2 regions of the Lactobacillus sp. OTU4228 genome follow, and region 1 is predicted to be linked to the other one. Evidence: predicted binding sites of a transcription regulator. Region 1 holds the regulator's gene; the other holds the start of a gene.
What was found. The regulator HrcA, encoded in region 1, represses chaperone genes, less so after heat shock. The targets are predictions, from matches to a motif close to TTAGCACTCNNNNNNNNNGAGTGCTAA.

Region 1 (6,607 bases):
TATGACAAGCGCAGATGTTGTTTACCATTTGCGTCGTGCGTTGCATATTAGAAAAATTGGTCATGCTGGTACATTGGATCCTGAAGTAACGGGAGTTTTGCCTATTGCAATTGGTCAAGCTACCAAATTAATCGAATTGATGCACACACGTCCTAAGAAGTATGAAGGCCAAGGCTTGTTGGGTTACGCTACTGATTCATATGATGCAACGGGTACGGTTTTAAAGGAAGAAAAGCTTGATCATCCTTTTACTACTGAAGAGATTCAGGCTGGAATGGATTCTTTTAAGGGCGAAATTGAGCAGGTTCCACCGATTTATTCAGCGGTTAAAGTAAATGGTAAGCACTTATATGAATATGCCCGTGAAGGTATTGCTGTTGAGCGTCCTAAGCGAACAGTTGATATCTATGACTATCTTTTAATAGATAAACCTGTTTTTGACGAAGAAAAAGGTCAAGAAAGTTTTGGCTTCGAAATTGAATGCAGTAAAGGAACCTACGTTAGATCATTAGTTAATGATTTAGGAGAAAAACTAGGTAAGCCAGCCGTTATGACCGAATTAAGAAGAACTGCTAGTTCTGGCTTTGATATCTCACAAGCAGTAAAATTAAGTGAGATTGAGGCAAATCCGGAGAAAGCTGATGAGTTGATTCAACCAATTGATGCCTTTTTCACCAATTATGAAACTATTGATTTATCAGATGATCAATGGAAGAAAGTACAAAATGGTGCTTGGATTAAGTTAGAAACAGATGCCAAAAAGGTAGCTTTAAGGTACAATAAAAAAGTTAAGGCAATTTATGAGAATAAGGGGAGACTCTATTGCCCAAGTCTAATGTTGCTTCAAAATGAATAATTGAAACGAAGGAATTAGTTGTGAAAATCGTTCATTTAACTTATCCAGTTAAAGAAAATATTCTATCTTCAAAAGTAGTGCTTGCTCTCGGCTTTTTTGATGGGGTTCATTTGGGACATCAAAAATTAATCAAGCGAGCAAAAGAAATTGCTGATCAAAAGAATCTGCCTTTAGTAGTGATGACTTTTGACCGACATCCTAAAGAAGTTTATGAGGACAAAAAGAATTTTAAATATCTTGAAACGCTCGAAGAAAAGGCAGACAAGATGTCTGAATTAGGGGTTGATTATCTGGCTGTGATGCCATTTACCAAAGAATTTAGTCAAATCGGGGCACAAGATTTTGTCGATAATGTAATCGTTAAATTGAATGCGGACACTATTGTAGCAGGCTTTGACTATACATATGGTCCAAAGGAAATTGCCAATATGGATCGTTTACCAGATTATGCTAAGGGGCGCTTTGATATTGTAGTGATGCCTAAGCAGATTTTTGCTGGTAAAAAGATTGGTTCTACTGAAATTCGCCAAGCCATTAAAGATGGCGATATGGAACTTGCATATGAACTGATGGGTCATCATTATGTGATGAGTGGAATCATAGGACATGGCAAACGTAATGGACATAAGCTTGGCTTTCCAACTGCTAATTTAATCTGGGCCGATCACAAGGTGATCCCTAAAATTGGCGTTTATGCCACTAAAACTGAAGTTAATGGTAAATGGTATGAATCAATGACTAGCGTTGGTTATAACGTTACCATTGGTCAAGAAAAGCGTATTTATATTGAATCTAATATTTTTGATTTTGATCAAGATATTTATGGTGAACCGATAAAAATAAAGTGGTATAAGTACACACGTGGAGAAATAAAATTCGCTGGTTTGGATGAGTTGAAAAAGCAACTTGAGAAGGATCAAAAAGAAATCAAGGAATATTTTGCGGAATAATAGTTGAAATGTAATATTATTCATGATACTCTTTTTGTATCAATTGAAATTCAAATTTAGAAAGAGGGATCGCCGTTGCGTCTTTAATCTTGCAAAATGAAGCATAGTTGAACAATGTACTTTTAGGTAGATAGTGAGATTATGCACTTTTGGCAAGATTGACGTAGACGGGATGCCTCTTTTTTGTACGCAAAAATAGGGAGAGTCTATGCTTGGCAAAAGTGTAGACTCTCTTTTGCGTGAGGTGATTTCATGAGCAATATTAAGATTTCAAACCTTTCTTTTAGATACGAAGATGCCAGTGACAATATTTTTAATGACTTAAATTTGAACTTGGATAGTAGTTGGAAATTAGGCTTAGTAGGGAGAAATGGTAGAGGTAAGACTACATTTCTAAATTTACTAAGAGGAAAACTACAGGGAACCTGTAAAATTGAAAGTAAACTAGCTTTTTCTTACTTTCCAATTAAAATTAATAATCCTGACAATATTACTTTATATGAGTTGCAAGACAAAGCTTCTTTTGAACAGTGGGAGCTTGAGCGAGAAATGAATTTATTAGGTGCTGATCCGGATTTACTCTGGCAGCCATTCAATACTTTGAGTGGTGGTGAACAAACTAAGGTTTTGCTTGCGCTGTCTTTTACTAATAGGGATGCATTTCCGTTAATTGATGAACCTACCAATCATTTGGATGAGGCTAGTCGTTTGCAAGTAGCAAAGTATTTGAAAAAACATGATAAAGGCTACATTGTTGTTAGCCACGACCGTGATTTTTTGAATCAAATTACTGATCATATTTTGGCAATTGAAAATACTGAAATTCATTTGTATCAAGGAAATTATGCTAGCTATGAAGATACAAAAGAGAAAAGGGATCAATTTAATCGCGATAAAAATGAGAAGCTAAAAGGTGAAGTTAGACGACTTAATGAAAGTCAATTACGGTTAAAGAAGTATTCTAATAAGTCTGAAAATCAAAAGAATGCTAAAGCACACGATAATGAAATTCACGCTTATATCAACAAAGGATTCTATAGTCATAAAGCCGCTAAAATTATGAAGAGGTCGACAAATTTATCTAATAGAATTAATAAAGATATTGAAGCTAAAAAAGGTTTGATGACCAACATCGAAGATGTACCTGATTTAACTATTAACTTCCAGCCAAACTATCATCAAACTTTACTTGAAACCCAGCACTTGTCTTTGAGGGTTCAAGATAAACAGCTTTTTGAAGATCTAAACATGATTGTTGAAAATAAGGGCGTCATTTCTCTAGAAGGCAAAAACGGTACTGGTAAATCGACCTTTTTGAAATTGTTATTAGGTAAAGCAAATGATGTGTCATATCAAGGCCAGTTTGCGTTAACCAATGGCTTGAAAATATCATATTTACCTCAAGACTTTACTGAATATACCGGTACATTAAAAGAGTTTGCGGAAAAACAAAAGATTTCATATGAAGAGCTGCTCAATAATTTGAAGAAAATGGGCTTTTCACGAGAAAGTTTTACTACAAAGATCGAAGAAATGAGCATGGGTCAGCAAAAACGAGTAGCTTTGGCTAAATCTTTAGTAGAACCAGCTGATTTATACTTGTGGGATGAGCCTGCGAATTATTTGGATGTCTTTAATCAAGATCAGTTGATTAAGCTACTGAAAAATGTTCAACCAGCTATGGTTTTAGTTGAGCACGATCAATACTTTATTGAGCATGTAGCAACGCAAAGAATAAAATTAAAAAAATTCAAAATAAATTAGCACTCGGGTTGAATTATTGCTAAATTTTAGTATAATAGAATCTGTTAGCACCTGAGAGATGTGAGTGCTAAAAGTGAGGGCGATATTTATGTTGACCGAGCGTCAAGAACTTATTTTAAAAACAATAATCACGGACTTCACGCAGACACATGAGCCTGTAGGTTCAAAGACAGTGATGAAACAATTACCAATTAAGGTATCAAGTGCAACCATTCGTAATGAAATGGCAGTGCTTGAAGATCAGGACTTGATTGAAAAGACTCACTCTTCTAGTGGTAGAATTCCTTCAAGCGAAGGTTATCGATACTATTTGGATAATTTGGTTGAACCACTGCAGTTGCCAGAGTCCGTTTATAATACAATCGGAAGTCAATTAGATCGGCCTTTCCATCAAGTAAATGAGATTGTGCAAGAAGCAGCTCGTATCTTATCAGATTTAACTGATTATACTGCTTTTGCCGAAGGACCTGAGAGTGGGGATGTTAAGATCACCGGTTTCAGAATTGTGCCTTTGTCAGCTAGACAAGTGATGGCCATTCTGGTTACGAGTGATGGTAACGTTCAAAATCAGGTTTATGCTTTACCACACAATATTCATGGGGAAGAAATTGAAAAAGCAGTACGCATGATCAACGATCAATTAGTAGGCAAGAGCTTAAATGAAGTTAATATTTCATTCTTAAGTGAGCTTGCTAAAAACGAAATCGGTAGCGATCATGTTAGTGAGCTTCTAGATTTGGTCGAAGATGTTTTAAAAGATGCTGCAAGCGAGCAGATGTATGTTGATGGACAAATTAATTTGTTGAACAACACATCTGAGCATAATGTCAATGATATCAGATCGCTTTATGAAATGATTGATCATGATAATCTATTTTCTAACTTGCTAGATGGTGAGGCTGATCCAAAGACTGAGAAATATCCAGTAAAAGTAAAGTTAGGTTCAGAAATGCCTAACGACTTATTAAAGAATTATAGTTTGCTGACTGCTGAATATAGCGTCGGCACCCATGGTAAAGGAACAATTGCTTTACTTGGGCCAACAAATATGCCGTATTCACAAATGATCGGCCTTCTTGAATACTTTAGAAATGAGTTGGCCAAGAAGTTGCTTGATTATTACGGTAAATTTCAATAGAGGAGGTTAGCCGTGAGTAGAGAAGAGTTTCCAAGTGAAAAAGATTTAGATAAAAAAGAAAAGGCTTCTGAGCCAAAAAAGGCTGTGAAAAAAGAAAAGGCTAAAGACGAAGAGCCTAAAAAAGATAAAGAAGATCAAAAGTTAGCTAAAGAAATCGCTGACTTAAAAGAAAAGAATAAAGATCTTGAAGATAAGTACTTGCGTAGCGAAGCCGAAATTCAAAATATGCAAGCTCGTTATTCAAAAGAAAGAGCACAACTTATCAAGTATGAATCTCAAAGCTTAGCTAAAGACGTTTTGCCTGCAATGGACAACTTGGAAAGAGCTTTAAGCGTTAAGGCCGATGATGATGTGTCTAAGCAATTGAAGAAAGGTGTTCAAATGACCCTTGATTCACTTGCAAAGGCCATGAAAGATCACGGTATTGTTGAGATTGAGGCTGAAGGCGTTAAATTTGATCCGACATTGCATCAAGCTGTTCAAACAGTAGCAGCTGAGAATGATGATCAAAAAGATCACGTTGTTCAGGTTTTACAAAAAGGATATCAATATAAAGATCGGACACTAAGACCAGCTATGGTTGTAGTTGCTCAATAAGAGAGGAAGTTTATACATGTCAAAAGTTATTGGTATTGACCTCGGAACTACTAACTCAGCAGTTGCAGTTCTTGAAGGTAAAGAACCAAAGATCATTACTAACCCAGAAGGCAATCGTACTACTCCGTCTGTAGTTGCTTTCAAAGACGGTGAAATTCAAGTAGGTGAAGTTGCTAAGCGTCAAGCTATTACTAACCCTAACACCATTGTTTCAATCAAGCGTCACATGGGTGAAGCTGATTACAAGGTTAAGGTTGGCGACAAGAGCTACACTCCACAAGAAATTTCAGCATTCATTTTGCAATACATCAAGAAGTTCTCAGAAGACTACTTAGGTGAAGAAGTTAAGGATGCAGTTATTACTGTTCCTGCTTACTTCAATGACGCACAACGTCAAGCTACTAAGGATGCTGGTAAAATCGCTGGCTTGAACGTTCAAAGAATCATCAACGAACCAACTGCTTCAGCTTTAGCCTTTGGTTTGAATAAAGACCAAGATGAAAAAGTTTTGGTTTACGACCTTGGTGGTGGTACTTTCGATGTTTCCGTTCTTCAATTAGGTGACGGTGTCTTCCAAGTATTGTCAACTAACGGTGATACTCACCTTGGTGGTGATGACTTTGACCACCGTATTATGGATTGGCTCATCAAGAACTTTAAGGATGAAAATGGCGTTGACTTGTCCAAGGACAAGATGGCAATGCAAAGATTAAAGGACGCCGCAGAAAAGGCTAAGAAAGACTTATCAGGTGTATCAAGCACTCACATCTCACTTCCATTCATTTCTGCCGGCGAATCTGGTCCACTTCACCTTGAAGCTGACTTAACTCGTGCTAAGTTCGATGAATTGACTAGCGACTTAGTTGAAAAGACTAAGATCCCATTTGACAATGCATTAAAGGATGCAGGTCTTACTGTTAACGACATCGACAAGGTTATCTTAAACGGTGGTTCAACTCGTATTCCAGCTGTTCAAAAGGCAGTTAAGGAATGGGCTGGCAAGGAACCTGACCACTCAATTAACCCTGACGAAGCTGTTGCCTTAGGTGCAGCTATCCAAGGTGGTGTTATTTCAGGTGACGTTAAGGACATCGTATTGCTTGATGTTACTCCATTGTCACTTGGTATTGAAACCATGGGTGGTGTCTTCACTAAGTTAATCGACAGAAACACTACTATTCCTACTTCAAAGAGCCAAATCTTCTCAACTGCTGCAGATAACCAACCAGCAGTAGATGTTCATGTATTACAAGGTGAACGTCCAATGGCCGCAGACGACAAGACTCTTGGCCGCTTCGAATT
Region 2 (6,607 bases), on a different contig from region 1:
GTACTGCGAGTGGTCATACTCAGACATGGGAATATGCTACAAAAAATAATTGGTTTGTGGGTGTGAAGCCTAATGAACGAGTTACTGAGGGAATTAAATGGAGTACTCAGATTGCTCGAATGAAATTTGGAGAGAGTTATGACAAAAATACTCAATTATCTCGGTTATCTCAGTTAGTTGAAGCAACAGATGCCAATTGGCATGGTCAACACTTATTGAGAGTAGAAGCCGCAGCAACTCCTAATTATGATAAGTTACTGATCGCAGGTATTTGAAATAATTATTCAGGTCATTTTGCTTTGTATAATTTAGATTCAATTAATAGTAAATTGAATTCTTATGGTACAACACCAGTTCCAATAAATGTATTTGATAAAGAGAAGAATGCATTTCACATTGATAACTTTTTTAATGGCGGCAGTGGAGATACGTATATCGATTCTGTACAAGGATTTGATATCGATAATAACTGGAATATTTATGTTACTTGTCAAAAATCTACCACTATAGAAAGTGACATTCATCCTAAGATTGTAAAAATTCCGTGGGGATCTTCGTCTAATAATAATGGTCAAGCCTTCTCATTAAATGGTATAGTAGATAATAATTATTATACAGAGTTAGAAAGTATTCAAATTACTGGAACTGGAAACGTATATGTGACAGCATCGTACCATGATAAATATGATGCTAATAACACAGTTGTAGAAAGTAGAATATATCAAGTGTTTGGTATCTTATAAAGGTGACTATTGAATGAAACATTCTAAAAAGTATTTGAACTTTTACATTGCGGTACTTATGGTGGTGAGCTTCCTCTGTTTCTTCTCACAAAATACATCAGCTGCAACTTATACTGGTACATTGAATCATAATACTTATGTATATGATAAAAGTGGTAAACGTAAGACTTCCTACAAGAAATTGTTTAAGGGAGAAAAAGTTACGTTAGTTGGTAACTTAACATCTAAAACGGTAACTAATCCATATACTAGTATGCCTTATACTAGAAGCCAGTATGATGGACTTCCGGTTAATGCACCATTCTACTTTTTTGTAAACGATTATGGTCAACCAAAAAAGATGTGTTATGTTTCATATCGCATGATTAAAAAGCAGCCATACTATAACATGGGGCAAGGTAATTATGTTAAAGCAGCCAATGTGGGCCATATAGGTAAATACGCAGTTTACGCTACAGAATTAACTTTGACTGTTAAGCGTGATGCTCATCTGTATAATTATGCGGGTAATCCAATTTCTCAGATGGTTAAAAAGGGGCAAAAAGTCAGAGTTGATGCTTTACTCAATTTGAAAAACTATAATGTTTCTAGCAGGGTTTATTGCTTCTACCGGATCAAAGGAACACAAACTTATATCTATGCAAATGATACAAAACGTCCAAGAATTGATTTGCAGTTTGCGGAAACTATAGAGAATAGACAAAAAGAACAGGATAGGCTACACAGTAAAAACTAATATGAAGAAAATCGCTCAAGAAACAATCTTGAGCGATTTTTCATGTTATGCTACAAAAAAGAAGGTGGATAATCATGAATGTAAAAAGAAATCGAACTTGGTTATTGTTCATTGCTTGCATCATTTTGAGCATAGTTTTTATCTTTTTTAGTGGAGTGAAGAATGTTACTAAAAGTTATGGCATAGTTTTGCTCATCTTTTCAATTTTGCCCATTATTCCGGCAATTCTATTAACGGCCAAAATAAAACTGCCACGCATTTTTACTAGTGGTTTAACTTTTATTTTCTATTTGCTTTAGATGGTTTCGCTAGGCTTTAACTACTACCTACAAAGTTGGGCAGGAATCGTCTTCATAATTATTCTAGTCATCTTTTTCATGCTTTTGGGGATGCTTGTTGCCTTGATTAGAACTTTGTGCAGTCGGAAAAATGGCAAATATTACTTTACCGATGAAGAAGCAAATAAAACATATGAATATACCAGCTTTGGTAAGGCTTATAAAAAGCAATTATCTTATACCTTGGTCGAAGGACTATGGGATGCATTATTTTCTTCAATTTTTGATTGGTTTTAAAAAATGACCGCTTACTTCAATTTTGTGACCTCTTAGTTAAATTGGCTAGTTTTTCGTAATAAAACGCGGTGTAATAGGATTATAGAAATGAAGGGGATGAAAAAATTGAAGGTTAAATTAGAAATTGATCCTGATAACCAGGAATCGGAAGTAATTATCAAAGCTAATAAAATTACTCCAGAACTAGAGCGAATTTATCGTAAATTGCAAGATGAATCATCTCATCCTGATCAAATTACTGGAGTAAAGGATGACAAAGCATATTATCTCGATATAAATCAGATTCTATTCTTTGAAACTGCTGATAAACAGGTAATGGCACATACTATAAATCATAGCTATGCTGTGAAATATAAGTTGTATGAATTAGAAAATTTGCTTGGCGGACAATTTATGCGAGTATCTAAATCAACAATTCTTAACTTAGATCAGATTTATGCTTTGACTAAATCAATTTCTAATTGCCAGATTCAATTTCATCATTCTTACAAAACCGTTTATGTTTCTAGACGTTACTACCGCGAATTAAAAGATAAATTAAACGAAAGAAGGACTTACTAATGAAAGCTAAGTGGAGTCGAATTTTCTGGGGCGTTGGGTTAATTGCAGCTGCCGTGTTCTTAGTAATTGACCAGTTACATTTATTACCATTTACGATAGGTTTCTGGGCGATCTTTTGGACAGTAGTTTTTGTAGCTAGTTTAATTACTTCGGTAATCAATAAGAATTTATACGGGGCTATTTTCTCAATTGCCTTTTTGGTAATTGTCTACGCTAAGCCACTTCATATTTCAGCACTATCTCCTTGGACCATTTTGCTTGTGGCAATTCTGGTTTCTGCCGGAATTAGTTTGATTTTTAGAAATAGTTTTAAGCCCACGATCATCATTAATGGGAAAAAGGTTAATGCAAATTGGTCGGACTTGATAAATAAGAATTTTAAAGCAGATAATGTCATCACTGATAATAGTTTTGGCGTTGATAGCGATAATGTTGTGATTAGTGGCAAGATGACTGAAGCTTCACGTTACATTCATTCGCAAAATTTGAAAACAGTTACTATTGATTCTTCAATGGGAGACGTTAGCGTTTATTTAGATGATGCCAAAGCTGCAGGGGATGAAGTAATCATGAATATTAATACTTCGATGTGTGATGTTGATGTTTATATTCCAAGTGATTGGCAAGTTGAAAATAATATGCAAAATAGTTTGAGCGATGTCGATATTGATCACAGCAAAGGAACTGGCACAAAGTTGATCTTACAGGGTAGAAATACCATGGGAGATTTAACTGTTAAACATGTAAAAGATTAAGAAAATTCAAAATTAGCACTCCTTATAAAAAAGTGCTAATTTTTTCTTGCTTTTTTTTGGTAAACGGGTTATTATCATATTTGTAAGTTAGCACTTGATAAATAAGAGTGCTAATCAATTAATAATGATTTTAAACTTTTAAAAAGAAGAAAATAAGTTATAAGGGGGACTAAACGTGTTACAACCAATCGGTGATCGTGTAATCGTTAAAGTTAAAGAAGAAGAAGAAAAGACAGTTGGCGGCATCGTTTTAGCATCAAATGCTAAGAAGAAGCCAATTGAAGGCGAAGTTGTAGCTGTCGGTGAAGGTGCTTACGCATCAAACGGCGAAAAGATTCCTATGGTCGTTAAGAAGGGCGACGTAGTTATCTACGACAGATATTCAGGCACTAACGTTGAATACGAAGGCGAAAAGTATTTAGTTCTTCACGAAAAAGACATTTTAGCAATTGAAAAGTAATTAAAGGAGCGGATATAGAATATGGCAAAAGATATTAAATTCTCAGAAAATGCAAGACGTTCCCTTTTAAAGGGTGTTGACAAGTTAGCTGATACTGTTAAGACCACTATTGGTCCTAAGGGTAGAAACGTTGTTTTGGAACAAAGCTACGGCAACCCAGATATTACTAACGATGGTGTTACTATTGCTAAGTCAATTGAATTAAAAGACCACTACGAAAACATGGGTGCTAAGCTTGTTGCTGAAGCTGCACAAAAGACTAACGACATTGCCGGTGACGGTACTACTACTGCAACTGTTTTAACTCAAGCAATTGCTCGTGAAGGTATGAAGAACGTTACTGCTGGTGCTAACCCTGTAGGTATTCGTCGCGGTATTGAAAAGGCTACTCAAGCTGCCGTTGATGAATTACACAAGATCAGCCACAAGGTTGAATCAAAGGACCAAATCGCTAACGTAGCTGCTGTTTCATCAGCATCTAAAGAAGTTGGTGACTTAATCGCTGACGCTATGGAAAAGGTTGGTCACGATGGTGTTATCACTATTGAAGATTCACGTGGTATCAACACTGAACTTTCAGTAGTTGAAGGTATGCAATTCGATCGTGGTTACTTATCACAATACATGGTAACTGACAACGACAAGATGGAAGCAGATCTTGACAACCCATACATCTTGATCACTGACAAGAAGATTTCTAACATCCAAGACATTTTGCCACTTCTTCAAGAAATCGTTCAACAAGGTAAGGCTTTGTTAATCATTGCTGACGATGTTTCTGGTGAAGCTCTTCCAACTCTTGTATTGAACAAGATCCGTGGTACTTTCAACGTTGTTGCTGTTAAGGCTCCTGGCTTTGGTGACCGTCGTAAGGCTCAATTACAAGATATCGCTGCTTTGACTGGTGGTACAGTAATTACTGATGACTTAGGTCTTGAATTGAAGGATGCTAAGATTGATCAATTAGGTCAAGCTCGTCGTGTAACTGTAACCAAGGACTCAACTACTATTGTTGACGGTGCTGGTTCAAAGGACGCTATCCAAGAACGTGAAGATTCAATCAGAAAGCAAATTGAAGAATCAACTTCAGACTTTGACAAGAAGAAGTTGCAAGAACGTCTTGCAAAACTTACTGGTGGTGTAGCTGTTATCCACGTTGGTGCTGCTACTGAAACTGAGCTTAAGGAACGTCGTTACAGAATCGAAGATGCCTTGAACTCAACCCGTGCTGCTGTTGACGAAGGTTATGTTGCTGGTGGTGGTACTGCTTTGGTAGACGTAGAAAAGGCTATCAAGGACCTTAAGGGTGACACTCCAGATGAACAAACTGGTATCAACATTGTTTTAAGAGCACTTTCAGCACCAGTTCGTCAAATTGCTGAAAACGCAGGTAAAGACGGTGCCGTTGTATTGAACAAGCTTGAAAACCAAGAAAACGAAGTTGGTTACAACGCTGCTACTGACAAGTGGGAAAACATGGTTGACGCAGGTATCATTGACCCAACTAAGGTAACTCGTACCGCTTTACAAAACGCTGCTTCAATTGCTGCATTACTCCTTACTACTGAAGCTGTTGTTGCAGAAATTCCTGAAGAAAAGCCAGCTGCTCCACAAGGTGGTGCAGGTGCCGGCGCCCCAGGAATGGGTATGTAATTTAGAAACTAATTTCTGATAAAAGAATAAAACTCTCACTCTAGTTCAAATCCAAATAAATACTTAAATAGACTTCGAAGTTGAGCAAAAAAGTTCAGCTTCGAAGTTTTTCTTTTATCTTCCTTTATAGCGTATAATAATTACCAGTGATCAAGCATAGGAATAGAAAAGAGATTGTATGGCAAAAGCAAGTACGACTCCAATGATGGAGCAATATTACGAAATTAAAAAGCAATATCCTGATGCCTTTCTTTTTTATCGCGTCGGAGATTTCTATGAACTTTTCGAAGACGATGCGGTTAAGGGCGCTCAGATTCTTGAATTAACTTTAACACACCGTTCAAATAAAACTAAGAATCCAATTCCGATGGCTGGTGTACCTCATTTGGCCGTTGATACTTATGTAAATACTTTGGTTGAAAAGGGATATAAGGTTGCACTTTGCGAACAGCTCGAAGATCCTAAAAAAGCTAAGGGCATGGTAAAGCGTGGCATTATTCAATTGGTAACTCCAGGTACCATGATGAATGAAGGTCCCAATGATGCTAAGGATTCTAACTATTTAACTTCAGTAGTGACTACTAAGAGTGGCTTTGGCTTAGCCTACAGTGATTTATCAACTGGTGAAATTTATGCGACACATTTGAAGAGCTTCGAAGCTGTTTCTAATGAACTTTTATCATTAAGAACACGCGAAGTTGTTTACAATGGTCCTTTGACTGAACAAAATAAGGACTTTATGCATAAGGCTAATATCACCGTTTCCGCGCCTACGCCAATTGAAGGCGAACATGCCGAGATTTCTTATGTTGAACAAAATTTAACCAATAAGGCAGAAAAAGAAGCTACGCGTCAACTGGTAGGCTATCTTTTATCTACCCAAAAGAGAAGCTTAGCCCACTTGCAAATTGCTAAGAGCTACGAAGTAAACCAATACTTACAGATGTCGCATACTGTTCAAAATAATTTGGAATTAGTTGCATCTGCTAAAACTGGTAAAAAAATGGGCTCGCTTTTCTGGGTTCTTGATAAAACTCATACGGCAATGGGTGGGCGTCTGCTTAAGCAATGGTTAGCTCGACCACTGCTTAATGTGGATGAGATCAACCACCGTGAAGAAATGG

Region 2: the regulator HrcA is predicted to act here: its motif matches at 3,458-3,484, upstream of groES (co-chaperone GroES).

Annotation. Positions count from the first base shown of each region.
Region 1 covers NZ_CDLD01000033.1:5,803-12,409, reverse strand. Annotated here, with positions in the region: gene truB (tRNA pseudouridine(55) synthase TruB) at 1-856, shown strand, start outside; gene ribF (riboflavin biosynthesis protein RibF) at 877-1,806, shown strand; gene abc-f (ribosomal protection-like ABC-F family protein) at 2,059-3,570, shown strand; gene hrcA (heat-inducible transcriptional repressor HrcA) at 3,659-4,708, shown strand; gene grpE (nucleotide exchange factor GrpE) at 4,721-5,305, shown strand; gene dnaK (molecular chaperone DnaK) at 5,322-6,607, shown strand, end outside.
Region 2 covers NZ_CDLD01000004.1:163,448-170,054, forward strand. Annotated here, with positions in the region: partial or broken gene BN1206_RS01620 (helveticin J family class III bacteriocin) at 1-743, shown strand, start outside; gene BN1206_RS01625 (SLAP domain-containing protein) at 757-1,479, shown strand; gene BN1206_RS01635 (hypothetical protein) at 1,779-2,054, shown strand; gene BN1206_RS01640 (LytTR family DNA-binding domain-containing protein) at 2,160-2,615, shown strand; gene BN1206_RS01645 (LiaF transmembrane domain-containing protein) at 2,615-3,370, shown strand; gene groES (co-chaperone GroES) at 3,546-3,830, shown strand; gene groL (chaperonin GroEL) at 3,852-5,483, shown strand; gene mutS (DNA mismatch repair protein MutS) at 5,686-6,607, shown strand, end outside.